DNA from 3 places in the Sodalis sp. C49 genome. Region 3 is predicted to be linked to each of the others. Evidence: predicted binding sites of a transcription regulator. Region 3 holds the regulator's gene; each other region holds the start of a gene.
What was found. Region 3 encodes CRP, which controls carbon source genes, mostly activating them, when cyclic AMP is high. Its sites were predicted from a motif close to ATGTGANNNNNNTCACAT; they were not measured.
Positions count from the first base shown of each region.

Region 1: the regulator CRP is predicted to act here: its motif matches at 3,176-3,193, upstream of ABUK12_RS21185 (PTS sugar transporter subunit IIC).
Region 2: the regulator CRP is predicted to act here: its motif matches at 2,116-2,133, upstream of ABUK12_RS11445 (CdaR family transcriptional regulator).

Region 1 covers NZ_CP163303.1:4,681,622-4,687,038, reverse strand. The annotation lists gene ABUK12_RS21195 (PTS sugar transporter subunit IIB) at 1-253, opposite strand, end outside; gene ABUK12_RS21190 (glycoside hydrolase family 1 protein) at 265-1,701, opposite strand; gene ABUK12_RS21185 (PTS sugar transporter subunit IIC) at 1,710-3,062, opposite strand; gene ABUK12_RS21180 (PTS lactose/cellobiose transporter subunit IIA) at 3,258-3,581, shown strand; gene ABUK12_RS21175 (formate/nitrite transporter family protein) at 3,760-4,578, shown strand; gene lysA (diaminopimelate decarboxylase) at 4,626-5,417, opposite strand, start outside.
Region 2 covers NZ_CP163303.1:2,520,520-2,525,936, reverse strand. The annotation lists gene dgt (dGTPase) at 1-445, shown strand, start outside; gene degP (serine endoprotease DegP) at 603-2,048, shown strand; gene ABUK12_RS11445 (CdaR family transcriptional regulator) at 2,232-3,389, shown strand; gene ABUK12_RS11440 (enolase C-terminal domain-like protein) at 3,459-4,805, opposite strand; gene ABUK12_RS11435 (MFS transporter) at 4,848-5,417, opposite strand, start outside.
Region 3 covers NZ_CP163303.1:4,189,312-4,194,728, reverse strand. The annotation lists gene ABUK12_RS18790 (LysE family translocator) at 1-343, opposite strand, end outside; gene ABUK12_RS18785 (YheU family protein) at 465-707, shown strand; gene ABUK12_RS18780 (phosphoribulokinase) at 812-1,681, shown strand; gene ABUK12_RS18775 (OsmC family protein) at 2,314-2,736, opposite strand; gene ABUK12_RS18770 (hypothetical protein) at 2,696-2,884, shown strand; gene crp (cAMP-activated global transcriptional regulator CRP) at 3,052-3,684, shown strand; gene ABUK12_RS18760 (YccS/YhfK family putative transporter) at 3,738-5,417, shown strand, end outside.

The DNA of each region.
Region 1 (5,417 bases), 490 kb from region 3:
AATCGATTACCGCGATGGGGATCTGGTATTCATCGGTCAGCTTTTTGTTTTCCACAAGCTTAAAGCGCACCTGCGGCCCCAGCAACACGACCAGGATATCGTTGCCGAACGTTTGCAGCTCATCGCGCAGATTTTGTTCGGGGATGGCGTAAATCTTGTATTCCAGGGAGCGGCTGGCCGCTTCCTTTTCCATTTTGGTCACCACCAGCGAAGTGGACATGCCCGCGGAACAGGCCAGGACGATACGTTTCATAGGTATTCCTCTTATTTATCTTCGTCATCGAGCGTTAACGCCAGGGTGCGGGTAGCGCTTAAGCGGGCGAACCAGGCGGCGGATTTTTTCGGCTGCCGGCGCAACTGTTGCTGCAGGTCGATTTCAATCAGACCATAGCGGTTTTTAAACGCGTTCATCGGCGAAACATTATCGGTAAACGCCCAGAGCATATAACCCAGGCAGCGCGCGCCCTCCTCCCGGGCTTTTAACGCCCAGTACAGATGTTCGGCGATAAAGTCGATGCGGTAATCATCCTGGATCACGCCGGCGGGGTCTTTAAAGCGTTCCTCATGTTCAACGCCCATGCCGTTTTCGGCGATAAACCAGGGCATATCCGGATAATCGCGGTTCATCCGCTGCGCCATGTCATAGACAATCCGGGGATGGATTTCCCAGCCGCGCGAGGGATTCATCCGCCGTCCCGGCAGCTCGAACGGCTCATAATAATATGCCGGATGGAACGGGGTATTGTCATTCCACTGGCGGCTGGGGGCCTTGACCCGATGGGGATAATAAAGATTAATCCCCACCTCATGCACCGGATAACGGCGGATAATCTCCAGTTCCTGCGCGTCGTACCGCCAGTCGACCCCATGGTGGCGCAGCAGTTCCATTAACTCCGGTGGATAGACGCCCAGCAGCAGCGGATCGAGGAATACCCGGTTATAAAACAGATCGTAGAGATGCGCCGCCCGCTGGTCATGGGGAGCGCTGGAACGGGCATAGGTCACCTCCGGATTAAGGATAACCCCGAGCGATCCGCCGCCGCGCCGGTAGCCTTGTTCTTCAAACAACTGTACCAGCCGGGCGGTGGCGAGGATTTTATGATGGTTCCACTGCATCCATTTATGGGTATTCTGTTCATAGGGATAACGCAGGGCATCCAGGTAAACCCGGGTCTGCACCACGATCGGCTCGTTAAAGGAAAACCAGCGCTTCACCTTGCCGGCATAACGCGCGAACACTTTTTCCGCGTAACGGACAAACAGTTCCACCACCCGCTTCGACTGCCAGCCGCCATAGTGTTCCAACAGGCAGGCCGGCAGTTCGTAATGCTCCAGGCAGATCATCGGCTCAATACCCTGCCTGATCATCTCATCAAGAAAATTATCGATATAGGCCGCATAGTCTTCATCGACAATCACCTGCTCGTGATCCACCAGGAAACGCGACCAGTTGATCGAGGTGCGGTAATGCGTCAGCCCGGCCTGCTTCATCAGCGCCACGTCTTCGGCGTAGCGATGGATAAAATCGGTGGCCACCGCCGGACCATAGCCGTTATGCCAGACGTGGCGGTCCTGCTGGTACCACAGGTCGAGATAAGAATCCTGGCCCGGCTTCTTGCCGCTCCAGCCCTCGGTTTGCCAGGCGGACGCCGCGGCGCCCAGGATAAAATCCGCCGGGATGGCGATGCTAACCTTGCTCATGTCCGTCCTCACGATGACTTAAGGGTTTGCGCGCGGGATGCTTCGCTCATTTCCGCCGCCAGCTGCGCCTGGTCCGCGCGGCGCGACGCCACCTGGACAAAAGGCAGATAGATCAGGAACGACACCACGATGCAGCACAACTGCGTAATCACCGCGCCCATCGATCCGGCGGTGGACAGCCAGGCGTTAATCAGCGGCGGCGTGGTCCAGGGCACCATCACCACCGCCTTGTCGGCAAAACCCAGGCTGGTGGCGAAATAGCCGATGGTGCCGGTGACCAGCGGCGTAATAATAAAAGGAATGGCCAGGATCGGATTAAGCATGATCGGCATGCCGAAGATCACCGGTTCATTAATATTAAACACCGAGGGACCAAGGGATAATTTAGCGATTTCTTTCATCTCCTTGCGCTTGGATGTAAACAATACCGCCATTAATAATCCGATGGTCAGGCCGGAACCGCCGATGCTCATATACACATCCCAAAACGGCATGGTAATGATATTGGGAATATCCTTGCCCTGTTCAAACGCGGTCATATTGACGGTAATGGCGCCGAGCAATAAAGGTTCGCGAATCGGCTTAATCATTTGGTTGCCGTGAATGCCGATGACCCAGAACATCTGGGCGACGAACATCAGCACCAGGATGCCCGGCAGGCTTTGCACCACCGATTCCAGCGGCTGCTGTACCACCTTATATACCGCATCGTACAGATACATGCCGGTCACGCGCTGGAAGACGAACCCAAAGGTCGCCAGCAGCAGCACGGTAATAATGGCCGGGATCAGGGCGGTAAAAGACGCGGACACATTGGGCGGCACGGTATCCGGCATCTTGATGCGGAATTTATCCACCTTTTCCAGGCGCGAATAAACCTCCACCGATAAAATCGCCATAAACATGCCGAGGAACAGGCTCTTGGTATCCGAAAACTGCCGCGCCAGCACGTCCTTGACCACCATCATCTGGTCGCCGACCATTAACTGCAGCGTGGTCGGCGTGACGGCGATAAAACAAATTACCGCCAGCAGCCCGGGAAATAAGGTGCGTGACCCATTAAGCCGGCCTAGCTCAATACCGATTAGGAATACCGCGCCGATGGTTAAAAAATTCAGGGTGGCGTAGTTAATACTGCTCATAATAGGCTTGAGCGTCGCCAGCGGCGCGAAGAAACTAAAACTGGCGAGGCCGTTAACCGGATCGAGCACCATATTGGAGATCAACACCGAAAACGCGCCGACAATGATGACCGGCATTAAGGTAATAAATGCCGCCTTGATCGCCATAATATAGCGAAAGCTATTAAATTTAGTGGCAAACGATCCCAGAGAATCGATCATACGATCCTTAAATGACATGACACCACCTCATCATCAGTGAGTTAAGCCTATTGATATGCACGTTTGCCGGTAGCCGGCAGGTTTTATTGTGGGTTTGGCATACCAAAAACTAGCGTAACTGAATTTATTTTCTGTGATCATGCTCTCACAAGCCAACATTGGAATTCCAATATGATGAAATTACCAAATTTGGTATACCAATAGAGGTGGCGAATGGAAGATTTTGAACAAACCGTGATGGAATTGCTGATTAACGCCGGCGAAGCCCGTTCCGAGAGCATGAGCGCCATCCAGTCGGCGCGGGAACGCAACTGGGACGAGGCGCGGGAGAGGATGGACGCGGCGCGCCAGGCCTCGCGCCGCGCCCACGCCATCCAGACGCGGCTTATCGGGCTGGATGAGGGGACGGGCAAGGTGCCGGTCAATTTAATCATGGTCCACGCGCAGGATCATTTGATGACCGCCATGCTGTGCCAGGATCTGGCGCAGGAATTTATCCTGCTGCGCCGCGAGCTGGCGGACCTGGCCGCGCGCTGATCCGCACGGGCCTTAAGCCGCGCCGGCGGCGAATGGCCGGCGCGGCCTGAAGCCCGCGGCCATGTCGGTGCAGAACGGTGTTTTAATTTTTAACACTCTTTTAGCGGCCAACCGTTGGCTTCGCCGCGGGGGGAGGATATGATGCGAATCACCACTTTCTTTTAACATATAAACTACCATGTCGTTTCATTCTCCTAAAGAAGTCGCAGCAATCGCTGTGCAAACGGGCGCCACCAAAAGCCGCGCGCCGCTCCCCTATTTACTGGTGCTCGGCTGTCTGGCCGGTGCGTATATCGCGATAGGTTTTATGCTGGATATCCATGTGACCGCCAGCCTGCCCGCCGACTGGGGGTCGTTCGGCGTCTTTTTAGGGGCGGCGGTGTTCCCGGTGGGGCTGGTGCTGACGCTTATCGCCGGAGGAGAACTCCTGACCGGCAATATGATGACGCTGCCTATTGCCTGGCTGGCGCGGCAAATCTCTTTTATGTCGCTGATACGCAACTGGTTCTGGATTACCGTCGCCAACTTCGCCGGCAGCATTTTGATTGCGTGGTTTTTCGGCCACGTGCTCGGCCTGACCGAAGGCGCGTTCCTGGCCAAAACCGCGGCCACCGCCCAGGCAAAGATTTCCGCCGATTTCCTGCACGCCTTTATTTCCGGCATCGGCTGCAACTGGCTGGTGAGCCTGGCGGTATGGCTGGCATACAGCGGCAAGGATGTGGCCAGTAAGATCCTGGGTATCTGGTTTCCGATCATGGCGTTTGTCGATCTCGGCTTCCAGCACGTGGTGGCCAATATGTTCGTGATTCCGGCGGCGATTTTTGCCGGGCAGGCGACCTGGGCGCAGTACTGGGGCAACTTCCCCGGCGTGTTCCTGGGCAACGCCGCCGGCGGCGCCATCTTTGTCGCGCTGGTCTATTATATTGCCTATCGCCCCATGGCGTCCGACACCGCGGCCGCGGCGCCGTTGCCGGCGGCCGGGCGCAGCAAAGCCTGAGTTCCCGGGTACCGCCGCGCCGCCGGCGAAGACCCCGCCGTTTTGGGTTACAAGCGTTCCAGCGCCAGCAGCTCATCCAGCGTCTGGCGGCGGCGGATCAGGCGCGGGCGGCCCTGCGTGAACAAGACTTCGGGCAGCAGCGGGCGGGTATTGTAATTGGATGACATTGAGGCGCCGTAGGCGCCGGTATCATGGAACACCAGGTAATCGCCCACCCGGGCGGCGGGCAATGGCCGCGGCTCGATGCCGCCGCCGGCCAACTGGGTAAACACATCCCCCGATTCGCACAACGGGCCGCCCACCACCGTCGCTATTTCCGCCCGGCCGTCCGGCTCGCCGCCGTCGGCCGGGATCAGCGAAATATGGTGATAGCTGCCGTACATCGCCGGGCGCATCAGGTCGTTAAAACCGGCGTCCACCAGCACGAAATGGCGACTGCCCATCTCCTTGACCGCCTGCACCTGCGCCACCAGCGCGCCGGATTCCGCCACCAGGAAACGCCCCGGCTCGATTTCCAGCGTCACCGGATGGCCCAGATGGTCGCTGATTTCACGGCGCGCGGCATCCCACAGGCCAAAGTAATGCCCGGTGTTGATCGCCTCCTCGCCAAACCGGTACGGCACCGACAGCCCGCCGCCGGCGGAAATGGCGTGGACATCCTGGCCGGAGGCGATAACTTCCCGCACCATCGCCGCGCAGACCTGGCGCAAATGGTCATAATCCACGCCGGATCCGATATGCATATGCAGGCCGACGAGCTTTAAGCCGTAGCGCCGGATTTGCGCGATGGCCAGCGGCAGGTCGGCATACCAGATCCCGTGCTTGCTGTTTTCGCCGCC
Region 2 (5,417 bases), 1.7 Mb from region 3:
GATATTCGACGGATGCTTTAACCAGGCGCTGCTGGAAGATTCCAGTCCGGCTTACCGCTTATTGAAAATATTCAAAGGCGTGGCCTTCAAACATGTGTTCAACCATCCGGAAGTAGAACAGCTGGAATTACAGGGCTACCGGGTTATCAGCGGCCTGCTGGAAATCTACAACCCCCTGCTGGATATGCCGCTGGCGGCGTTTCGCGAGCTGGCGGCGCAGGATGACCACCGGGACTACATGATCCCCACCCGCCTGTTTCATAAATTATCCACCAAACATCGTCTGGCTTATGGTGAAGCGGTAGCCGGGTTAAATCGCTACCCGTCGCGCCAGCAGCCCATGATGGAATTTTATTATCGGGCGCGTTTAATTCAGGACTATATTAGCGGCATGACCGATCTTTATGCCTGGGATGAATACCGCCGCTTAATGGCCGCGGAGTAAGTCAGGGTTAGCGCAGTATTTGTAAATACGCCCAATACTTTTTTACCATTATGGTTTTTTTGCTACTGAACTTCGGGTTATTTGATTAATCTCACAGATACGACCACAGCAATGGGTCCGCATCATTACCTGATACTTACAGTTGAGACAATGTTAAATGAAAAAAACTTCTTTGGTCCTGAGTGCGCTGGCATTGTGTCTGGGTGTGGCGCTGGCGCCTGTTTCATTGTATGCGGCGGAAACCGCCTCGACCAATCAGCAGCTCCCAAGCCTGGCGCCGATGCTGGAAAAAGTCATGCCATCGGTGGTCAGCATCAGCGTCGAAGGCAGCACCGCCGTCAGTTCGGCGCGCGTGCCCGAGCAGTTCCAGCAGTTCTTTGGCCAGGATTCCCCGCTGTGCCAGGAAGGGTCGCCTTTCCAGGCGTCGCCCCTGTGCCAGGGCGGCGATGAGGACGGCGGCGGCGACGGCGAGGGCAATACCCCGCCGGCCAAGGAAAAATTCATGGCGCTGGGCGCGGGTGTGATTATCGATGCCCAGAAAGGCTACGTGGTGACCAACAATCATGTGGTCAACGACGCCACTAAAATCCAGGTGCAGCTGTATGACGGCCGCCGGTTCGACGCCAAGATCATCGGCCGCGATCCCCGTTCCGATCTGGCGCTGGTGCAGCTGATCGACTTTAAAAACCTCACCGCCATCAAGATGGCCGATTCGGACCAACTGCGGGTCGGCGATTATACCGTGGCCATCGGCAACCCTTACGGCCTGGGGGAAACCGCCACCTCGGGTATTGTGTCCGCGCTGGGGCGCAGCGGGCTGAATATTGAAAACTATGAAAACTTTATCCAGACCGATGCCGCCATCAACCGGGGCAACTCGGGCGGGGCGCTGGTTAACCTCAACGGTGAGCTTATCGGCATCAATACCGCCATACTGGCGCCGGACGGCGGCAATATCGGTATCGGCTTCGCCATTCCCAGCAACATGGTGAAAAACCTGACGGCGCAGCTGGTGGCCTATGGCCAGGTCAGGCGCGGCGAAATCGGCATTCTCGGCACCGAGCTCAATCCGGAGCTTGCCAAGGCGATGAAAGTCGACGCCCAGCGCGGCGCGTTTGTCAGCCAGGTGATGCCTAAATCCGCCGCCGAAAAGGCCGGGGTGAAAGCCGGCGATGTCATCGTCACCATGAACGGCCGGCCCATCAACAGCTTTGCCGCGTTCCGGGCGGATGTCAGCTCGCAGCCGGTCGGCACCAAGGTCCAGCTCGGCCTGCTGCGCGACGGCAAGCCGGTAACCGTCGATGTGATCCTGGAGCAGAGCACCCAGCCGCAGCTTGATTCGGGCAATGTCTTTACCGGCATCGAAGGCGCGGAATTGAGCAACATGGATACCGGCGATCAGCAGGGCGTCAAGGTGGACAATGTCAAGGCGGGCAGCACCGCGGCGAAAGTCGGCCTGAAGAAGGGCGATATCATCCTGGGCGTCAACCAGCAGCCGGTGCAGAATATCGGCGAACTGCGTAAAATCCTGGATGCCAAGCCGCCGATACTGGCGTTAAACGTCAAACGCGGCGATACCACGCTTTACCTGCTGGCGCAGTAATCCCCCGCGTCCGGCTCTCGCCACCAAGACGGCGTCATCACGACGCCGTCTTTTTTTGCCCGAAAGAATGTGATATCCCGCACAAAATAAGCGAGCAAGATCACGCTTTGTGCTTCTGCACAATGTATGAGCGCCAACACCCGGGTATAATAGGGCAAAGGGCTTAACAGAACCGAGGCGGGGATGGCAACGTATCATCTTGATGCGAAATTGGCGCAAGAAATTGTGGCAAGAACGATGCAGATTATCGACAGCAATATCAACGTGATGGATGCGCGCGGCCGCATTATCGGCAGCGGCGATGAAGAGCGGGTCGGTGAACTGCACGAAGGCGCGTTATTGGCCCTGTCGCAGGCCCGGGTCGTGGATATCGACGACGGCGTGGCCCGGCATTTGCACGGGGTACGGCCCGGTATCAACCTCCCGCTGAAAATCGACGGCAATATCGTCGGCGTTATCGGCCTGACCGGCAATCCCAGTCAACTGCGGCAGTATGGCGAGCTGGTCTGCATGACGGCGGAAATGATGCTGGAGCAGGCGCGCTTGCTGCATATGCTGGCGCAGGACAGCCGGCTGCGCGAGGAACTGGTGCTGAATTTAATCCGCGCCGAGGAAGTCACGCCGGCGCTGATCGAATGGGCCCAGCGGCTGGGCATCGATATCAACCAGCCCAGGGTGGCGGCGGTGGTGGAGGTGGACAGCGGGCAGTTCGGCGTCGACAGCGCCATGGCGGAGCTGCAGCAGTTGCAAACGCTGCTCACCACGCCGGAGCGCGATAATTTGATCGCCATCGTATCGCTGACGGAAATGGTGGTGCTGAAACCCGCGCTGAACAGCCACGGGCGCTGGGATGCCGAAGAGCATCGCCGGCGGGTGGATACGCTGTTTTCGCGCATGACCGAAAGCAGCCGCCTGCGGGTACGTATCGCCCTGGGCAATTTTTTCCCCGGCGCCGGCGGTATTGCGCGCTCCTGGCGTACCGCGCGCACCACCATGTCGGTGGGCAAGCAGCGGCTGCCCGAGCAGCGCCGTTATTTTTATCCCGACCTGATGCTGCCGGTACTGCTCGACAGCCTGCGCGGCGGCTGGCAGGCCAGCGAGCTGGTGCGCCCGCTGGCCAAACTCAAGGCCATGGATAACAACGGCCTGCTGCGCCGCACGTTGATTGCCTGGTTCCGCCATAACGTTCAGCCCACGCCTACCTCCAAGGCGCTGTTTATCCACCGCAACACCCTGGAGTACCGCCTCAATCGCATTTCGGAAATGACCGGCCTGGATTTGGCCAACTTTGACGATCGGCTGCTGCTCTACGTGGCGCTGCAGCTGGATGACGAAGCCTGATCCCATCGTCCGCGGCCCACCCCATGTCGCCGGCAAACTCAGGGTACGGCTGGCCGTACCCTTGATGTGTTAACGCAGCATCGCCGGCCGTTTCCGGTCAAAGGTCCAGCCGGGAATCAGATACTGCATCGCCTGCGCGTCATTGCGCGCGCCGGACGGCATGCGCTTGTAAAGCTCATGCTGCCGTTCGATTTGCGCCATATCGATTTCCACGCCGAGCCCCGGTTTACCGTTGAGTGTGATCGCGCCGTCGACGATTTGCAGCGGTTCTTTGGTCAGATGCTCGCCTTCCTGCCAAATCCAGTGGGTATCCAGCGCGGTGGGCTTACCGGGCGCGGCCGCGCCGACATGGATAAACATCGCCAGCGAAATATCAAAATGGTTATTGGAATGACAGCCCCAGGTCAGGCCCCATTCATCGCACAGCTGCGCCACGCGTATCGCGCCCTGCAGGGTCCAGAAATGCGGGTCGGCCAGCGGAATATCAATGGCGTTAAGCTGTACCGCGTGGTTTAGCTCGCGCCAGTTGGTGGCAATCATATTGGTCGCCACCGGCAGCCCGGTGGCCCGTTTGAATTCCGCCATCACCTCGCGCCCGGAAAAGCCCTGCTCGGCGCCGCAGGGGTCCTCGGCATAGGCCAGCACGCCGCGCATATCCTGGCACAAATCGATGGCTTCCCTAAGCGACCAGGCGCCGTTGGGGTCGATGGTAATACGCGCGTCCGGAAACCGCCTGGCCAGCGCCGTCACGGTCTCTATTTCGCTGGCGCCGGCCAGCACGCCGCCCTTGAGTTTGAAATCCTTGAAGCCATAACGATCCTGCGCGGCTTCCGCCTGGCGCACCAGGGCGTCGGTGGTCATGGCCGTTTCGCGGCGCAGCCGGTACCAGTCATGGGACGGCCGGCTGGGCCCGGCCTGATAGGGCAGGTCGGTAAGGCTCCTGTCGCCGACATAAAACAAATACCCCAGCACAGGCACGCTGTCGCGCTGCTTACCAGGACCGAGCAGCTCCGCCACCGGCACGCCGAGATGTTGGCCCATCAGATCCAGCAGCGCGGCCTCGAGAGCGGCCACCGCGTTTACCCGCAGTTCAAAGGTCCAGGCGCCCTGGGCGAAAGAATCAAAATCGTTGCTGACATGCCCCTGGTGCACGTCGTGCACGATGCGGTTAAGCGTCGCCAGCGGCTGGCCCACCACCCGTTGCCGGGCGGCCAGCAGCGTGTTTAAAATCACCTCGCCGCCCGGGGCCTCGCCGACGCCGGTATGCCCGGCATTGTCGGTAAGGATGACAATATTGCGGGTAAAATAGGCGCCGTGGGCGCCGCCGATATTCATCAGCATGCTGTCATGGCCCGCGACCGGGATAACCTGCATGGCGGTCACCGTCGGCGCACCGTTAAAATCGCTGTGATCCATTCCCTACTCCTGCGGTTGCAAACTGCTATGTCAAAAAAAACCTTACGCCGTCAGCGGCTTAAGCACCAGGCGTTGAATCTTGCCCACGATAAACAGATAACTCAAAATCACCACCAGGCCGTTGGCGGCGACATAAATCAGGGCGCCGTCAAAGGATCCGGTTTTATTCAGGATATAACCGATGACAATCGGCGTGGTGATGGCGCCGATTTGCGTCACCAGGTTCAGTACGCCGCCGCTCAGGCCGACGATTTCTTTCGGCGCGGTGTCCGCGTTGACCGTCCAGCCCAGCGCGCCGATGCCTTTGCCGAAGAACGCCAGCGACATGGCCGCCACCACCACCACGTCGGAAGTGGTGTAGTTGCAAATCACCATACTGGTGCACATCAGCATGCCGATAATGATCGGCGTCTTGCGCGCCACCGACAGCGAAAATCCTTTGTTAAGCAGATAATCGGAGAAAATACCGCCGAGCACGCCGCCGATACAGCCGCAGATCGCCGGCAGCGCGGCGACAAAACCGGCCTGCAGGATGGACATGCCGCGTCCCTTCACCAGATAGATGGGGAACCAGGACAAGAAGAACCAGGTGATGGCGTTAACGCAATAGTT
Region 3 (5,417 bases):
GGCCGCCCTGGTAGAAGGGAATGGGCCGGGGGGGCGGCGCGTCGGTTTCCAGTTTTTCATAGGCGGCGGTGGCTATTTTCCAGGCCAGCCACAGCAGGTAAAGGCTGCCCGCCACCTTCAGCATAAAATGCAGGGACGGATAAAGCGTGATCAGGCCGCCGATGCCGAAGGCCACCAGCAGCAGGATACATTGCATGCCGAGCATGATGCCGATCATCAGCGGCATCGAGCGCCAGAAGCCAAAATTGGCGCCCGAGGCGGTAAGCAGCATATTATTAGGGCCAGGGGTAATGGCGGCCACCCAGAGAAACCCCAGCATTGACAGAAAAAGACTCAGTTCCACGTTTTGGCGGCTCCCCGTAAAATAACGCGTATGAAGCTACCAGTGCGCACGGGGATGTACAAGGCATAACAGGTGAAATTTACTCAACACCTTGATTTATTGACTATCGGGACACAATATCGTGATTATTCCCTGGGAACAAATCGATCCTGACACGCTCTATAACCTGATCGAGTCCTTTGTACTGCGTGAGGGCACCGATTATGGCGAGCAGGAGAAATCACTGGCGCAAAAGGTCGAGGATGTAAAACGCCAGTTGATAAGCGGCGAGGCGGTGGTGGTCTGGTCGGAACTGCATGAAAATATCAATATCATGCCGCGCGGCCGGTTTAATGACCAGGCCGGAGATACGCCGGGCGAATAGCGAAGCCCCTGGCCCCTAAGCGCTAAATATGCTAACACTCACTTCTGGGCCTTGATGCCGGGCGCACTTCTTCACGCCGCAATTCAACCAAGCGTAGGGTTACCATGTCGACAAAACACCCCATTATTGCCGTTACCGGTTCCAGCGGTGCGGGCACCACCACCACCAGCCTGGCGTTTCGTAAAATATTCCAGCAGTTGAATATCCACGCCGCCGAACTGGAGGGTGACAGCTTTCATCACTTTACCCGGCCGGAAATGGATATGGCGATCCGCAAGGCGCGGGATTTAGGGCGCCATATCAGCTACTTTGGTCCGGACGCCAATAACTTTGGCCTGCTGGAGCATACGTTTCATCAGTATGGCGATACCGGCCGCGGCCAGTCGCGTAAATATCTGCATACGTATGACGAGGCGGTGCCGTATAACCAGATCCCCGGTACCTTTACGCCCTGGCAGGCGTTGCCGGAACCGACGGACGTGTTATTTTACGAGGGGCTGCACGGCGGCGTGGTAACCGATAGCCATGACGTGGCGAAGCACGTGGATTTGCTGGTGGGCGTGGTGCCCATCGTCAACCTGGAGTGGATCCAGAAACTGGTGCGCGATACCGGCGAGCGGGGGCATTCGCGCGAGGCGGTGATGGATTCGGTGGTGAGGTCGATGGAGGATTATATTAACTACATCACGCCGCAGTTTTCCCGCACCCATATCAATTTCCAGCGGGTGCCGACCGTCGATACGTCGAACCCTTTCGCCGCCAAGGCGATTCCCTCACTTGACGAAAGTTTTGTCGTTATTCATTTCCGTAGCCTGGCGCATATCGACCTGCCTTACCTGCTGGCGATGCTGCAAGGCTCCTTTATTTCCAATATTAATACGCTGGTGGTGCCCGGGGGCAAGATGGGGCTGGCGATGGAGCTGATAATGGGGCCGCTGGTACAGCAGTTGCTGGAAGGAAAGGAAATTAAGTAAACTCGAGGCCTCGGGTGGGAACACTACGCCCGATTCGGCCCCATCGGCATGCTTTCCCTTGAACACGCCAGGATTCGCTGCGGTGTTGGCGGGCCTAGCATACCGTGGGGCGCTCGGTCGGGCGGGAACACCACGCCCGATTCGACCCCATCGGCATGCTCTCCCTTAAACACGCCAGGATTCGCTGCGGTGTTGGCGGGCCTACCATACCGTGGGGCACTCGGTCGGGCGGGAACACCACGCCCGATTCGACCCCATCGGCATGCTCTCCCTTGAACACGCCGGGTTTGAGTGCGGTGTTGGCGGGCCTACCATACCGTGGGGCGCTCGGTCGGGCGGGAACACCACGCCCGATTCGGCCCCATCGGCATGCTTTCCCTTGAACACGCCAGGATTCGCTGCGGTGTTGGCGGGCATACCGTGCCATGGGGCGCTCGGTCGGGCAGAGAAACCATGCCCGATTCGACCCCATTGGCGCGCTCTCCCTTGAACACGCCGGGTTTGAGCGCGGTGTTGGCGGGCATACCGGGCCATGGGGCGCTCGGTCGGGCAGAGAAACCATGCCCGATTCGACCCCATTGGCGCGCTCTCCCTTGAACACGCCGGGTTGGAGTGCGGTGTTGGCGGGCCGGTTAGGCGGCTGGGGCGTGGTGTTCGTCGCGCACTTCAAAGCTGTGGGTCATATTGACCGACGCGCCGAGCATCAGTGAGACCGAGCAGTATTTTTCCGCCGATAGCGTCACCGCCCGCTCCACCGCCTTGTCGGTCAGCCCGGCGCCGGTGACGATAAAATGCAGGTTGATATGGGTAAACAGGCGCGGCGCCTCGTCGCGGCGCTCGGAGGTGAGTTTGACCTCGCAGTCCCGGACGTCCTGCCGCGCTTTGTGTAAAATCGATACCACATCAATGGCGCTGCAGCCGCCGACCGACATCAATACCATTTCCATTGGGCTGGGCGCTTTTTCGCCCGCGTTCCCATCCATCAAAACCTGGTGGCCCGAGGCGGATTCGCCCATGAAAGACAACCCTTCTACCCATTTGACCCGTGCCTGCATTATGATACTCCTGATGAAAAGCTTTCCAGCAGACTACATTTTTGTTGGAAAACTGGCAATGTTACTGAACATACTTCATGCTGAAGCAAGACAACAGAAGACACTGCTTCAAACCTATGCTAAAAACAAGGCTGGATCGGCCTCATGATAATGAAAGGGCAAGAGATCGATCGGAACATCACATTACCAGACCCTAATAAGTTCCCTTACGTCGCTCCGTTTAAACGCGGAGTCAGAGTGAATAATACAAGCGCCGTAACAGGGAATACGATGTCCCGAACCTGGGATAGCGATGACAAAAGAGGATAACAGCGAATGGTTCTCGGCAAACCGCAAACAGACCCGACTCTCGAATGGTTCCTGTCTCATTGCCATATTCATAAGTATCCATCGAAGAGTACACTTATACATCAGGGTGAAAAGGCTGAAACGCTTTACTACATCGTTAAGGGCGCCGTGGCGGTGCTGATTAAGGATGAAGAAGGCAAAGAGATGATTCTCTCCTATCTTAACCAGGGAGATTTCATCGGTGAGCTCGGCCTATTCGAGGAAGGTCAGGAACGCAGTGCCTGGGTACGGGCGAAAACCGCCTGTGAAGTCGCCGAGATTTCGTATAAAAAATTCCGGCAGCTGATTCAGGTGAATCCGGATATCCTGATGCGCCTGTCGGCGCAAATGGCCAGTCGTTTACAGGTAACGTCGGAAAAAGTCGGCAACCTGGCATTCCTGGACGTTACCGGACGCATAGCGCAAACCCTGTTGAACCTGGCGAAACAACCCGACGCCATGACCCACCCCGACGGCATGCAGATAAAAATCACCCGTCAGGAAATCGGCCAGATTGTCGGCTGTTCCCGCGAGACGGTAGGACGTATTCTTAAAATGCTCGAAGATCAAAATCTTATATCCGCGCACGGTAAAACCATTGTTGTTTACGGCACGCGCTGATAGCCCCGTTATACAGGCGTGGTGCTTCGTACCACGCTTTTTTTGCTGACAGTATGTGGCGCCGGTTAATCTACCACCCTGAAGTAAACTATGCCCTGCGGCAAACCATCGTGCTATGCCTGCCGGTGGCCGCCGGCCTGTTATTCGGCAGCTTGCAAAACGGCCTGCTGTTTTCGTTGGTCCCTGCCTGCTGCAATATCGCCGGCCTCGATACCCTGCATAAACGGTTTTTCAAGCGACTGGCCGTCGGCGGCGTGCTGTTCGCGCTGAGCAGCGTGCTGATCCAGGTGCTGTTGGCCGTGCCGGTGCCGTTGCCCTTGGTGATGCTCGGCCTGGCGCTGCTGTTCGGCGTTACCGGTGAAATCAGCCCGCTGCACGGCCGTTTATTGCCCGCCGCGCTTATCGCCGCCATCTTTACCCTGGGGCTGGCCGGCAATGTGCCGCCCGCCGTGCCGCCGCTGCTGTATATTGCCGGCACCGCCTGGTACGGGCTGTTCAACGCCCTGTGGTTCCGGTTGTGGAAGGAGCAGCCGATGCGGGAATCGCTTAGCCTGCTGTATCGGGAGCTGGCGGATTATATCGAGGCGAAATATACCCTGCTGACACAGCATACCGATCCGGAAACCGCCCTGCCGCCGCTGTTTGCCCGCCAGCAGGCGGTGATTGATCTGATTGCCCAGGTATACCAGCAGCTTTATATGCTGTCGGCCAATGATCAGCTGCAGTACAAACGCCTGCTGCGTTCTTTCCAGGTGGCGCTGGATTTGCAGGAGCATATCGCCGTCAGCCTGCACCAGCCGGACGAAGTACAAAAACTGGTGGCGCAAAGCCACGCCGAGGCGGTTATCCGCTATAACGCCCGGCTGATTGCCGCGCGGTTGCGGGTACTGGCGGATGATATTCTCTATCACCGGCAGCCGGGGCGTTTTAACATGGCCACCGCGCTGTCGGCCCTGGAAAAAATTGCCGACCGGCATCCGGATAATCCGGTCGGACAGTTTTGTTATTACCATTTCAGCCGTATCGCCCGGCTGCTGCGTACCCAGCGCCCGCTTTACCGCCGCGACCTGATGGCCGACAACCAGCAGCGGCTGTCGTTTTGGCATGCGCTGGTCAGCTACTGTTCCTTTAAATCCATGGCGCTGCGCAGCGCGGCAAGGCTTGGGATTATGCTGGCCATCGGCAGCAGCCTGGGGCTGGTATTGGATCTCCCCAAACCCTACTGGATTTTAATGACGGTGATGTTTGTCAGCCAGAACGGCTATAACGCCACCCGGGTGCGGATCCAGCATCGGGCCCTGGGCACGTTGGCGGGGTTGGTGATTGCCGCCGGCACGCTGCAATTCAGGCTGAGCGACGGCACGGTATTGCTGTGCATGTTGTTCCTGACGCTGGCGTCTTACCTGGTGTTGCGCAAAAATTACGGCCTGGCGATGATCGGCATGACGGTGACCGCGGTGTATACGTTGCAGCTACTGTCGCTGAACGGCGCGCATTTCCTGGTGCCCAGGCTGGTGGATACGCTGATCGGCTGTATGCTGGCGTTCGGCGGCATGCTGTGGTTATGGCCGCAGTGGCAAAGCGGTATGCTGCGCAAAAACGCCCATCTGGCGCTGGAGCGGGACCAGGACGCGCTGCGACTGCTGCTGCAACCCGCCCCCGAGCCGGCGGCGCTGGCCTACGCGCGCATGAAGGTCAACCAGGCGCACAACGCGCTGTTTACGTCGCTTAGC